DNA from 2 places in the Sulfonitrofixus jiaomeiensis genome. Region 1 is predicted to be linked to the other one. Evidence: riboswitches for the same ligand, from Rfam matches in the RefSeq annotation. Region 1 holds a riboswitch; the other holds the start of a gene.
What was found. A riboswitch is a leader RNA that binds a small molecule or an ion and turns the genes downstream of it on or off. The one in region 1 is predicted to bind cyclic di-GMP.

Region 1 (4,856 bases):
ATCGTCGGTGCCGATAATAAATCTTCTTCTGTCGACCCGGTCGGCCCGTCTACGGGTGCAGCCTATATCTTTAAAAACAATGGAGATGACACCTATACTGAGGTAAACAAGCTCACGGCCTTCGATCACGAACCAAGTGATTATTTTGGGTGGTCAGTTGACATCAACGGAGATCATGCGATAGTCGGCGCCTGGTCAGAAAGTATGGGCGCAGATGCTGTAATTAGTGCCGGAGCGGCCTACGTCTATAAAAAGGATGCCGGTACAGGCCTTTTCAATCATGCAGACAAACTAATGGCTCCTCTTGGCGATGCCCAAGTAGGTGATAATTTCGGTTGGTCAGTGGGTATCGGCGCAAATGGAGAGTATGCAGTTGTCGGTGCCTATCACGACAATGCCAATCAAGACAGTGTCGATAAAAACAATACCGGTGCAGCCTATATCTTTAAAAACAACGGAGATGACACCTATACCCAGACAACAAAACTTGCTGCTTCCGATGCCGTTGCAGATGATCTATTTGGTAGCGCAGTCAGCATTAGCGGAAATTATGTCCTTGTCGGCGCCAAAAGCGAAGATCCGGCCAGCGATATAAACGGCAATCGTGGTGCAGCCTATCTCTTCCAAAATGATGGAACAGGTGTCTTTACAGAAATCCTCAGATTCAAAGCTCATGATACTGGCGCAGGAGACTATTTTGGATATTCAGTAGCCATCAGCGGTTCTGATATGGTTGTTGGTGCCAGATCTTATACCGAAAATATCATTAGCGAAATGGGTACGGTTTACCTTTTCAATTTTGAACTGAAATAAAAAAACCAATGGATTTTAGGGTTTTAAGCTCTAAAATCTATCATTTCAGCCATTTATCAAAACAAATCCATGTCATGATTGGTTGAATTGTCGCAAGACAGCTATAAAACACTCTCTTCACAATTTCTTTACAACAAGACTATCAATAAATCACATTTTTAGTTTTACACTAGTTTTCTCAAATAGCCACTGATGACATCCCATGAATTTAAAAAAGGTGCTGCCGACAATCTTTTATCCCAGGGAAAAAGGACTTTTTTCCCTAGATTTTGTTAGAATAAATACAACTCTACAAGTCAGGCTTTCTCAGGTATATCACAAACGGCCTTTGTGTCTCAATATAACATGCAATGAGCTAAAATGGCGTTCAAGCGCTTGATTGACTAATGTAAACGTTCGCGATAGAAAAACAGTAAAATGGAGAATAAGATGTATAAGGTACAGACACTGAACAAGATTTCACCGCAAGGTTTGGAACTGTTTTCCCGCGAAGACTATGAAGTCGCCAGTGAAATCACACATCCCGATGCAATCGTACTTCGCAGTTTTTCAATGCATGATATGAAACTACCAAAGTCGTTACTTGCCATTGCCAGAGCCGGTGCCGGAACCAACAATATCCCTATCGAAAAATGCTCTGAAAAGGGTATTGTCGTGTTTAACACACCCGGAGCCAACGCCAATGCCGTCAAAGAGCTGGTACTCGCCGGTATGCTGCTCGCTTCACGTGATATTGTAGAGGGTATCGCATGGGTTCATGGCTTAAAAAAAGAGGGTGACAAAGTTCCGGCACTGGTCGAAAAAGGAAAGTCCCAATTTGCAGGTCAGGAGCTCAAAGGCAAAAAGCTCGGGGTCATCGGTCTAGGCGCTATCGGTGTGATCGTGGCCAATGATGCACTCGCATTAGGCATGGACGTTATCGGCTACGACCCCTTTCTCTCTATAGATTCTGCCTGGGAACTCTCACACAATGTACAAAAGGCCACCGGACTTGAGACACTTCTTAGCGATGTTGACTATCTGACCATTCATGTACCGCTGATGGAGAGCACAAAAGAGATGATTGACAGCGAAAAATTTGCCATGATGAAAGACGGCGTCAAAATCATGAATTTTGCACGAGGTGGTTTGATCAATAATGATGCCCTCAAAAACGCCATTGCCTCCGGAAAAGTCTCGGCGTATGTAACAGATTTTCCCAATGGCGACCTGCTCGATATCAAACAGGTCATTCCTATACCCCACCTCGGAGCTTCAACAGGCGAGGCAGAAGACAATTGTGCAGTCATGGCATGCACCCAGGTAAAACATTTTCTTGAAACCGGAAATATCGAGAATTCTGTAAATTTTCCTAACTGTGTACAACCTAGAATAGCAGGCGCAAAAAGAGTGGTTATAGCCAATAAGAATATGCCAAGCATGATCAGTGAGATCACCTCTTTGCTGGCAAAACACAATATCAATATTGCCAACATGCTCAATAAAAGTAAAGGTAACCTGGCCTATAACATCATCGATATAGAAGACGGAAATCTCCCAGAATCAATGATCGAGAAGTTGCTCGCGATCAAGGGTGTTGTTATGGCCAGAATTATCGACTGAGGATTTGTTCAAACAGCGTGCCAGCCTGTCCTCTTCAGTTGCCAAGTCGATTTGCACAGAGATCTCTTTACCCTGTGCTTCTTGTTCAATTTTACTGCACAACATTTTTAAAAAGTCATATAAATGATCGGCAACAAAGCAATATCTATAACATCGCTAAGTCCGAATGAAAAGAGATGCATAAACAGTGTGATCACCCTACTGACAACCAATCTATATCTGTTAAAAACTAAGAAGCACAAGCAAGAGACGTCAAGTTTCATCTATCTAATCTAAATAAGTAATGAATATTTAAGCTATTTTATATAATAATTCTGATTGTTTATGCCAAACCCGTTGTGAAGCGGGGACGGAAAGCTTCAGGTCTCTTTGATTAGAGATAGCTGGGTTGCCTTGTTTTATAAAGAAGATGATTTTACACTTTTTATTATAAAATCAAGCCTTTTCCCTCTGAACCTTATTCCTCACATACATTATTAAATTAACTAGGCCAAACCCGTTGTGAAGCGGGGACGGAAAGCCACGGGTCTTATTTCATTTTTGAAAGAGATGGCTGGGTTGCATTGACATGTATTCTTATTTATGTGGAATAGTAAGCATCTTCTCATCTACCTCCTTTCATCACTGTATCTAAGATAGCCGGGTTACCTCCTCTATAGATTCACATCCCAGGTTTGAATATTAAATTCTTACATGCCTTTTTGCATGAAGGTTTTATTCAAAAACAAGGATGAACTTTTGTACTTATCGACTAAAAAAAGTTTTTTGACATTACTCATCACAGTCGCTTTTCTGACAGGTTGTCAAGAAGATGCCAATCAAACAAGCAGCAGTACTGCACTAGCACCTAAGGTAAAGACAACACTACCACCGGGCTTAGCTAAAAAAACTACTACAGAGACAGAACCTGTTGTTGAAGAGACACTTCCCGTTGTTGAAGAAACTCAACCTGTCGTTGAAGAGACACTTCCCGTTGTTGAAGAAACTCAACCTGTCATTGAAGAGACACTTCCCGTTGTTGAAGAAACTCAACCTGTCGTTGAAGAGACACTTCCCGTTGTTGAAGAGACACTTCCCGTTGTTGAAGAGACACAACCTGTCGTTGAAGAGACGCTACCCGTTGTGGAAGAGACACAACCTGTCGTTGAAGAGACGCTACCTGTAGTGGAAGAGACACAACCTGTCGTTGCAGTATGTGTAGAAGGCGATGCAATGATCGAAGGCCATGTCACTGACAAAGCGACAGGCAGCGGATTAGCCGATGTGCAGATCAATGTGGGCGGATGTGCCACAGCAACCGATGAGAACGGCTATTTTACACTCTCCAACATTGCTGAAACTGAAAACGCCGTTGTCAATTTTGAAAAAGAGGGCTACCTGCTTGGCAGTACACGTATTCAGGTTGATCTCTATGCGGAAGGTACAACCACTGCTTCTTCGAATTATCTCGAGTACGCTATAGGTACCTATACTTCACAATGGAGTTATGACAGCCAGACCGCAGTTGCCGGTGCCCATCTTGACATACCTACTGATGTCTATGCAGATATGTCAGGTAATGCCTATCACGGTACTGTTACTGCAGGATTAAAAATAGTGGATGTCACTACAGAGGAAGGCAAAGAACTGTTTCCAGGTACTTTTGAAGGGAAAAATGTCAATGGGGAGACAGTGTTGTTTAGCTCTTACGGCCTGATCAGCCTATCACTCAAAGATACTGGCGGTAATGCACTAAATCTTGCAGATGGCGCTACAGCAACATTGACATTTGATGCCGTTACCTCTCTAGAAGAGAAGAACATTATTCCGCTATGGTATTATGACTACAGCCAAGGGACCTGGATCGAAGAAGGCTATGCAGAACTCCAGTCGGATGGAACATATGTGGGGAGCATTTCACACGTTGGTACATGGAGTCTAAATATGCCGCTAGAGACGTCGCCTGGCACATACCGCGGCCGAATCGTGTATAGCGATGGAGTCACGGTTAAAGATGCAAGAGTAGCTCTTATCGGACCTAACTGGATGAGAAGCGATTTGTCAACTGATGCTGATGGGCTATTTGAAGTTACCGTCGTTCCCGGTGATGATTTCCAAATTGTAGCTTATAACTATAAATGGAAATATGAAGCTGCACATGCCAACGTATTACCGGCTGTCGCTTCGGGTGAAATTGTTGAAGACAGGATCTAAATAACCAATTCGAGTTAATTAAATACCGCCAATGAAAAGTAAAGACAAGCGGTAACTAAAAAAGGTGGACTGTATAAAGAGCCAAATTGATTATCCGTCCAAAACGAAGGAAATCAATCTCTCAAAACAGTCGATCTAAAAAGAACGGCATCAGATCGTTTTGCCGTGAAATAATGCCACGGGGCATTGCATATGCCCGTCCAAAAAACACTCCATTGGTATATCTGCAAATATCAGTTTGCTATCGC
Region 2 (4,856 bases), 210 kb from region 1:
TTATGCGCTAATGGAACCTGAAGGTGCAATTAGCGTCTTGTTACGGTAAAATCGTAAACGAATAGGCCGAACCAGCATCCGGTGATGAAGTCGGATAAGCAGTGTTGGCGCCTACGACAATATCCATTCCGCTAATATCTACTGATTTTCCAAAATAACCTCCGGATACGTCGATCTTGGCCATCTGAAGGTAATTATCCGTCCCGTCATTTTGAAAAAGGTAAGCCGAATTTGCATGATGGGCACCGACAATGACATATCCCCCGTCTATGGCCACCGAGATTCCGAACTGGTCATTCCCTCCGGCATCATCGGCGCTGAGCTTGGCTACTTGATTGAAACTGTCGCCGCCGTCGTTTTTAAAGACGTAAGCTGAACCGGCATTTGTTACCCCGTTGGGATCTTCGTACCAGGCACCGACGACCACATAATCCCCGTCAATGTCGATCGAGCGTCCGAACAGGTCCCCCGCTTCCGCGTCGTCGGCATGGATTTTCGCCACTTCGTTGAACGTATCTGCTGCGGAATCCTTTTTGAAGATATAGGCTGATCCGGCATTGTTGATACCTAGGGCATGTTCGTAAAAGGCACCGACGGTAATATACTCCCCGCTGACAGATACGGAATAACCGAAGTAGTCACCAGCTGTGGCATCCGAAGCGGTAAGCTTATCTACCTGCGTATAGTGATCCAGGCCGTCATTTTTAAAGACATAGGCAGCACCCGCACAACATGAACTTCCTACGTATGCATTGTCCGCACCTGCAACAATATAATTGCCGCTTATGTCAACCACCCAACCCAAATGATCATAGACGGCGCCATCATTCGCAACAAGCTTGGCTATCTGCGTGTAGTTGTCCGAAGCGTCTTTTTTGAATACATATAAAGCCCCGCTGTCAAAAGATGCACTGCTATTATTATTGTCTTCGCCCATTGCGCCGACTACCACATAATCCCCCTCAATAGCTACCGAATTACCAAAATAGTCGCCTTCTGCACCATCGTCGGATGTCAATTCGGCAATCCGAATATAATGCCCGTTAATATTTTTTTTATAAACATATGCCGCACCGACATTACCAACACCGCCTACATCCGCAAGCCGAGCACCAACAACAGCATACTCCCCATTAATGGCCACGTCGTATCCAAAATCATCCTCTGTTCTAGGAGTGTCAGCTTCGAGTTCATTAAGTTCAATGACCTGAAAATCGCCATCACTGACCACAACGGTACGGACAGCAGTTGCAATATTGCCTGCTGTATCACCAACCGTGTAGGTAACACTATAGGTTCCGACGATAGAGGTGTCGACATCGTCGCTTGTCTGTATGGATGCCGTAACATCACCGTCGATATTATCATGCGCCGTGGCCCCCGGATCGCTAAAGGTGTCGCCCAGCTGCAGATTTAAAGGATTATCCCCTATAATCGTAACGACGGGAGGTGTTGTATCTGCTGTCGGATCACTGACCACAACGGTACGGACAGCAGTTGTAATATTGCCTGCTGTATCACCAACCGTGTAGTTAACACTATAGGTTCCGACAACAGAGATGTTGACATCGTCGCTTGTCTGTATGGATGCCGTAACATCACCGTCGATATTATCATGCGCCGTGGCCCCCGGATCGCTAAAGGTGTCGCCCAGCTGCAGATTTAAAGGGTTATCCCCTATAATCGTGATGATAGGAAACGTAGTATCAGGTACACCGCCCAGCGATACAAACCTGACAGCATCGGCGCTGGTGCCTCCCGTTTCCACATCACGCACAAGGGTAACATTGCCACTGGTGCCCGCATTGAATGAGAAGGTGCCCAGTAAAACCCAGTCTCCCGAACCCTGATTCTGATCAATCCCTATCGGCGTAGAACCCCCGGCATGATTGACCGTATAGCTGGCGTCTGTATCACGATCATAGACGGTAGAACCGGTATACCATACATAAACCTCATAGTAGTCTGCCTCCGGCAGAACGGGTGTCCAGGTCGCGCTGCTGCCGATGGTTCTGCTGAAAACAGAACTGTCGGCATACTCATCCGGCGCCCCGGACTCGGACCAGGAACCGGTCGTGCTGAAGCCCGAATCATGATTGTCAACGATGATCGCGCCACTGCCTGCAGCCGGATTGACTGTAATTTCTATATCATCATATCCCTGCAGTTCTGTATCATCTGCACTCAGCCTGAGCACATAAGTTCCATCCTGGCTGAAGCTGACTGTCGTATCTTCCGCAGCGGCATTGCTGAATGTTACGGTCCCGGGACCACTGACCTGTGTCCACACGACCGTATAAGGAGCAGGAAGACCGTCATCGGTCACCGTACCGTTCAGGCTGGCACCTGCAGGCAGCGTGATCGTCTGATCGGAACCCGCATTTACTACCGGAGCATGGTTTGTAGGCACACCGCCCTGAGACACAAACCTGACAGCATCGGCGCTGGTGCCTCCCGTTTCCACATCACGCACAAGGGTAACATTGCCACTGGTGCCCGCATTGAATGAGAAGGTGCCCAGTAAAACCCAGTCTCCCGAACCCTGATTCTGATCAATCCCTATCGGCGTAGAACCCCCGGCATGATTGACCGTATAGCTGGCGTCTGTATCACGATCATAGACGGTAGAACCGGTATACCATACATAAACCTCATAGTAGTCTGCCTCCGGCAGAACGGGTGTCCAGGTCGCGCTGCTGCCGATGGTTCTGCTGAAAACAGAACTGTCGGCATACTCATCCGGCGCCCCGGACTCGGACCAGGAACCGGTCGTGCTGAAGCCCGAATCATGATTGTCAACGATGATCGCGCCACTGCCTGCAGCCGGATTGACTGTAATTTCTATATCATCATATCCCTGCAGTTCTGTATCATCTGCACTCAGCCTGAGCACATAAGTTCCATCCTGGCTGAAGCTGACTGTCGTATCTTCCGCAGCGGCATTGCTGAATGTTACGGTCCCGGGACCACTGACCTGTGTCCACACGACCGTATAAGGAGCAGGAAGACCGTCATCGGTCACCGTACCGTTCAGGCTGGCACCTGCAGGCAGCGTGATCGTCTGATCGGAACCCGCATTTACTACCGGAGCATGGTTTGTAGGCACACCGCCCTGAGACACAAACCTGACAGCATCGGCGCTGGTGCCTCCCGTTTCCACATCACGCACAAGGGTAACATTGCCACTGGTGCCCGCATTGAATGAGAAGGTGCCCAGTAAAACCCAGTCTCCCGAACCCTGATTCTGATCAATCCCTATCGGCGTAGAACCCCCGGCATGATTGACCGTATAGCTGGCGTCTGTATCACGATCATAGACGGTAGAACCGGTATACCATACATAAACCTCATAGTAGTCTGCCTCCGGCAGAACGGGTGTCCAGGTCGCGCTGCTGCCGATGGTTCTGCTGAAAACAGAACTGTCGGCATACTCATCCGGCGCCCCGGACTCGGACCAGGAACCGGTCGTGCTGAAGCCCGAATCATGATTGTCAACGATGATCTCAGCAGCATACAGGAACTTAACCATAAAAAGCGCAATAAAAAATACACGTTTCATTGTCTCATCCTTCCAATATTTTAGAATAGATGAATTTTGAACAGATGACTTCTAGCCAGCATTTCAAAACGACATTTAATGTATGATAGTTGCTGAGTAGCCAGGCGTTCTTCTGGAGGTCCTTAGCTTTCCGTCCTGCCCTCACAGACAGTTTGGCTTTATTGCAGTTAAGAACATGATATCACATATAAAAATCAAAGTAAAGTAATCTAATACAAATCTCGATATAAAAGACAAGTCAATTGACCCGATCTAATAAAATAAAAAGTGAACATATTCTATCAACAGAGCCGTTTTGAATAAATGTTTGAATAATGCTTATCCGGAGTCAGAGCTGGAATTGTATTTGCCGAAATTAACATTTTTTCCTAAAATTCAAGCACACTTTTCTCTTCGGTGAGAATAACACGGCCATCTTTAAAGTATTTAAACTCCTACTGAAGGCTTATCTCATAATTATGTGCCATATAGTACTGACTAATCATAACCTCAACAATATCGTGTCGGTTCAGATTGAGTTCAATTCAAAATTCTCTCAGTGTCGTTTGCCCTCCGAACATGCATAAGTATCCCGCACCGCATTCTTTTTCTTATACAATACCCTTGCAACGATAAACGACGCACTGAAAGAACTGCTTGTACAGGTAATTTTCCGGTCATATACAGGCTTAAAGCATGCATTGCTGACATACGTCAGCTACATCGCCTACTACCAACCGAAAAATGAGGAAGAATTCCTGTCCGTCAAAAAAATCGTGCTGAAAAAAATGAATTCTCCAGGAAATCTCTGCCCAGACTGATCCGGGACGATTGAGGAAAGGGAATAGAAACGGTATTTTCTAACTTTTCGGTATACCCAACACACGTTCCTAGTGAATCATCTAAGTTGATGGAAATCATGCAAATAGACTACACGATGAAGCATACTCAAGTTTTTTGCACATCGAGCGATACAAAGACTGCCAAAGCTTATGTAAATGTTACCTTTTTGTAAACAAGGTTTAAAAAGCGAAAATTTTATCCTGTCAACGATACATTGATTTATACTTTACGCCACATCCACTGCTTCGAAATGTGCCAGTTCGTCGAGTACTTTGCTGTCCACCCTTATCGCAGAATCGATCACAACATTCTGCAATTTTGAGACAATGTTGAGCTGAAGCGGGCGGTTGCCCGGATAACGCCGGACCAGACGGTAAAGCTCTTCGAGCAATTCCGTGCTCTTGTCCATACGCAGGCGAAGTTTCAACATTTCAGGCGGCTTCTCAACGATCTTTGTCACCACCTTTTTTGCCTC

Region 2: linked by a shared signal. The riboswitch ahead of WCY20_RS08670 (immunoglobulin-like domain-containing protein) and the one ahead of WCY20_RS09765 (hypothetical protein) in region 1 are both predicted to bind cyclic di-GMP.

Annotation. Positions count from the first base shown of each region.
Region 1 covers NZ_CP147919.1:1,934,128-1,938,983, forward strand. The annotation lists gene WCY20_RS09755 (cadherin domain-containing protein) at 1-813, shown strand, start outside; gene WCY20_RS09760 (phosphoglycerate dehydrogenase) at 1,231-2,415, shown strand; cyclic di-GMP riboswitch class I at 2,732-2,811, shown strand; cyclic di-GMP riboswitch class I at 2,895-2,981, shown strand; gene WCY20_RS09765 (hypothetical protein) at 3,121-4,608, shown strand.
Region 2 covers NZ_CP147919.1:1,725,971-1,730,826, forward strand. The annotation lists gene WCY20_RS08670 (immunoglobulin-like domain-containing protein) at 41-3,559, opposite strand; cyclic di-GMP riboswitch class I at 3,652-3,726, opposite strand; gene dnaE (DNA polymerase III subunit alpha) at 4,608-4,856, opposite strand, start outside.